2 regions of the Leclercia sp. W6 genome follow, and region 1 is predicted to be linked to the other one. Evidence: predicted binding sites of a transcription regulator. Region 1 holds the regulator's gene; the other holds the start of a gene.
What was found. Region 1 encodes PurR, which represses purine synthesis genes. Its sites were predicted from a motif close to CANGCAAACGTTTGCNTG; they were not measured.
Positions count from the first base shown of each region.

Region 2: purM (phosphoribosylformylglycinamidine cyclo-ligase) is a predicted target of PurR. The motif match lies at 842-859, and genes of this name have one in related genera.

Region 1 covers NZ_CP031104.1:1,601,833-1,604,037, reverse strand. The annotation lists gene punR (DNA-binding transcriptional activator PunR) at 1-623, shown strand, start outside; gene purR (HTH-type transcriptional repressor PurR) at 629-1,654, opposite strand; gene DVA43_RS07815 (YnhF family membrane protein) at 1,951-2,040, shown strand; gene DVA43_RS07810 (MFS transporter) at 2,205-2,205, shown strand, end outside.
Region 2 covers NZ_CP031104.1:186,411-188,615, forward strand. The annotation lists gene purM (phosphoribosylformylglycinamidine cyclo-ligase) at 1-780, opposite strand, end outside; gene DVA43_RS00975 (6-phospho-beta-glucosidase) at 1,059-2,205, shown strand, end outside.

The DNA.
Region 1 (2,205 bases):
TTGTACGTCCCGAGCGCACCCGTCAGATGATTGTCGACTTTTATCGCCACTTCGCTGACGTTGAGCTGCGCGTCTCCCAGGAGGTCTTTAACGGTGTCTGGGATGCGCTGGCGGACGGCAGGGTGGAGATGGCGATCGGCGCGACCCAGGCGATACCGGTGGGGGGACGCTACGCGTTTCGCGATATGGGGATGCTAAGCTGGGTCTGCGTGGTGGCCAGCCACCATCCGCTGGCCGCGCTTCCCGGCCCGCTCAGCGATGACACTCTGCGCAACTGGCCGTCGCTGGTGCGGGAAGATACCTCCCGCTCGCTGCCGAAACGGATCACCTGGCTGCTGGATAACCAGCGGCGGATCGTCACCCCGGACTGGGAATCCTCTGCGACCTGCCTGTCTGCCGGGCTGTGCGTGGGGATGGTGCCGGTCCATTTTGCCCGGCCGTGGATAGACAGTGGCAAATGGGTGGCGCTGTCGCTGGAAAACCCCTTCCCGGATGCGGCCTGCTGCCTCACCTGGCAACAAAACGACATGTCACCGGCGCTGGCGTGGCTGCTGGATTATCTGGGGGACAGTGAAACGATGAACAGGGAGTGGCTGCGGGAGCCAGAGGTACTGGCTCCCTGAGCGGATCAACGGCGGTAGTCGCGGAACGGGCCATCGGCGACAGAGCGGCGTTCGATCAAACGCGGATGCACTTCAATAGACTGCGACTCTTCACGTTTGTTGACGATACGGTCGAGCAGCATGTTGAAGGCGGTCTCGCCCAGCGAATCTTTTGGCTGGTGGATGGTGGTCAGCGCCGGGGTGAAGAAACGGGCGTTGCGCACGTTATCATACCCGATCAGCGAAACGTCCTGCGGCACGCGCAGCCCCATCTCGTCAGCGGCACACAGGGCACCCATCGCCATCACATCCCCGCCGCAGAAAATAGCGGTTGGACGCGGCGTCTGGGAGAGGATCTGCTGCATGGCGCGATAGCCGGACTCCGGCTCAAAGTCGCCCTGGACGATCCAGTTTTCTGGCACCGTGATTAAGGCCTCTTCCATCGCTTTCATAAAACCGGCCAGACGACCGGCGCCGGTGTTGCGCTCCAGCGCCCCCGGGATGACGCCGATATCGCGATGACCGCGTTCGATCAGATAACGTCCGGCCATGTAGCCACCTTCAAAGGCGTTATCAATGACCGAGTCGGTGAAGTCGGCTTTCGCTTCGCCCCAGTCCATCACCACCATCGGAATGTTGCGATACTCTTCCAGCATCTTCAGCAGCGGCTCCGGATATTCCGAGCACATCACCAGCAGGCCGTCGACGCGCTTTTGCGCCATCATCGACAGATAGGCCCGCTGCTTCTCCAGGCTGTTCCAGGCGTTGCCGAGGATCAGGGTGTAACCTTTCTGGAAGCAGTTTTTCTCTACCGCTTCAATAATTTCTGCGAAGTAGGGGGCTTCGCTGCTGGTCGCCAGCAGGCCGATCGATTTGGTGTGGTTCACCTTCAGACTACGGGCGACGGCGCTCGGAGAATAGTGCAGCTCTTTGATCGCTGCCCAGACGTTGTTACGCGTCTCTTCCGCCACAAAGCGGGTTTTGTTAATAACATGTGATACGGTTGTAGTGGAAACGTTTGCGCGTTTCGCTACGTCTTTAATTGTTGCCATCAGATGTCACTCCAGACCATATCTTAAGCTCCTGAAAAACCAATAGGTAAACGTTTGCCTTCACTCGCCCTAATTGCGCAATTTGAATTGCGGTACGCCGGGAAAACGACACAGGACGTCAGGAGGGGGTCAATGGCCGGTACGCTAATAAATTTAGCGTGGAATTTTGGCTGATCTTGACCAAAAGGGGAAGAGTAAAAATCGATATCATTCTAAATCCAGCAAGATTTTTACCCTGAACTGTGCAAAAATGAGCAAGCTCACTCTTCGTAGGGTGATTAAAAGGAGAAAAATTGATGAGTACCGATCTTAAGTTTTCGCTGATTACCACCGTTATTGTTCTGGGTCTGATCGTTGCCAGCGGTCTGACGGCTGCGCTGCACTGATATTTGTGAGGGAGCTCATGCTCCCTCGTCTCCCTTCTGCTATTGTTACGCTTCCTGCAAAAATCTTTTGCCAAATTGTTAACTTCTCATTTTTTGTGATTGATGTCATGCTTTCGCCTTCATTGTTCTGTGTCGCCTGACGACACGGTATCCGGAGTTGAAGTA
Region 2 (2,205 bases), 1.4 Mb from region 1:
CACGCGCGGAATATTTTCCCAGAAGCCGCCGCCGGTCAGGTGGGCAATCGCGTGAACGTCCACGTTCTCAATCAGCTCCAGAATGGATTTCACATAGATGCGGGTCGGTTCGAGCAGGTGATCCGCCAGCGGTTTGCCTTCCAGCTCGGTGGTCAGCGGGTCGCAGCCGCTCACTTCAACAATTTTACGCACCAGGGAGTAGCCGTTAGAGTGCGGGCCACTGGAGCCCAGCGCAATCAGCACGTCGCCGTCGGCCACTTTGCTGCCGTCAATGATCTCTGATTTTTCGACAACGCCCACGCAGAAGCCAGCAACGTCGTAATCGTCGCCGTGGTACATGCCCGGCATTTCAGCGGTTTCACCGCCCACCAGCGCACAGCCTGACTGCAGACAGCCTTCTGCGATACCGCTGATGACGCTGGCTGCGGTGTCGACGTCCAGCTTGCCGGTCGCGTAGTAGTCGAGGAAGAACAGCGGCTCAGCGCCCTGAACCACCAGGTCGTTCACGCACATCGCAACCAGGTCAACGCCGATGGTGTCGTGGCGTTTCAGATCCATCGCCAGACGCAGCTTGGTGCCCACGCCGTCGGTGCCTGAGACCAGAACCGGTTCACGGTATTTTTGCGGCAGCGCGCACAGGGCGCCGAATCCTCCCAGCCCACCCATCACTTCCGGGCGGCGGGTTTTTTTAACTACCCCTTTGATACGGTCAACCAGCGCATTACCTGCGTCAATATCTACACCGGCATCTTTGTAGCTGAGAGAAGTTTTGTTGGTCACGGCTCAAGTCCCCACGCGATTGCATTGCGATATAAGAAAAATCGGCGCAATTCTAACAGTCCAGGCAAACGTTTGCGAGCCCATTCTGCAACAGAAAATCGTGCGCCTGAAAATCGAGTAAAAATCGCCTCTTAGCGTACAAACTTGAACCTGTTCACGAAAATGAAACCGGGTACATTCTTATTCTTGCAACCCTGCCAGTGAATGCACATCATTTCACTGAAACCGGTTTCTGTACTCTTTTTTGCCGATAATTAACGCTGAATGAGGGATATCGCATGTCAGGATTTAAAGAGGGTTTTCTGTGGGGCGGCGCGGTGGCGGCGCATCAACTTGAAGGCGGCTGGCAGGAGGGCGGGAAGGGCACGAGCGTGGCAGACGTGATGACCGCTGGCGCCCACGGCGTCCCCCGCGAAATTACCGACGGCGTACTGCCGGGCAAAAACTACCCCAACCATGAAGCCATCGATTTCTATCACCGGTATAAAGATGACATCCAGCTCTTCGCGGAAATGGGCTTTAAATGTTTCCGCACCTCCATTGCCTGGACGCGTATTTTCCCGAAAGGCGATGAACAGCAACCCAATGAGGCAGGGCTCCAGTTTTACGACGATCTGTTTGATGAGTGCCTGAAGCATGGCATCGAGCCGGTGATTACCCTGTCGCACTTCGAAATGCCTTATCACCTGGTGAAAGAGTACGGCGGCTGGCGTAACCGCAAACTGATCGACTTCTTTGTGCGCTTTGCCAGCGTGGTGTTCGAGCGCTATCAGCACAAAGTGAAGTACTGGATGACCTTTAACGAGATCAACAACCAGGCCAACTTCCACGAAGATTTCGCCCCGTTTACCAACTCCGGGCTGAAGTACCAGCCGGGTGAGGATCGTGAGCCGGTGATGTTCCAGGCGGCGCACTATGAACTGGTGGCCAGCGCCCTGGCGGTAAAAGCCGGACGCGACATCAACCCGTCGCTGAAAATTGGCTGTATGATCGCCATGTGTCCGATCTATCCCCTGACCTGCGCCCCGAACGACATGATGATGGCGATGAACGCCATGCACCGCCGTTACTGGTTCACCGATGTACACGTGCGCGGCGCCTATCCGCAACACCTGCTGAACTACTTTGCCCGTCGCGGTTTTGCGCTGGATATCACCGAAGAGGATAAAGCGGCGTTGAAGCAGGGCTGCGTGGATTACATCGGCTTCAGCTACTACATGTCGTTTGCCACCAAAGCCACAGAGGACAACCCGCAGCTCGACTACGACGAAAGCAAAAGCCTGGTCTCCAACCCCTATGTGCAGAAATCGGACTGGGGCTGGCAGATTGATCCGGTGGGGCTGCGTTACTCCCTGAACTGGTTCTGGGATCACTACCAGCTGCCGCTGTTTATTGTCGAGAACGGGTTTGGCGCCATCGACGTGC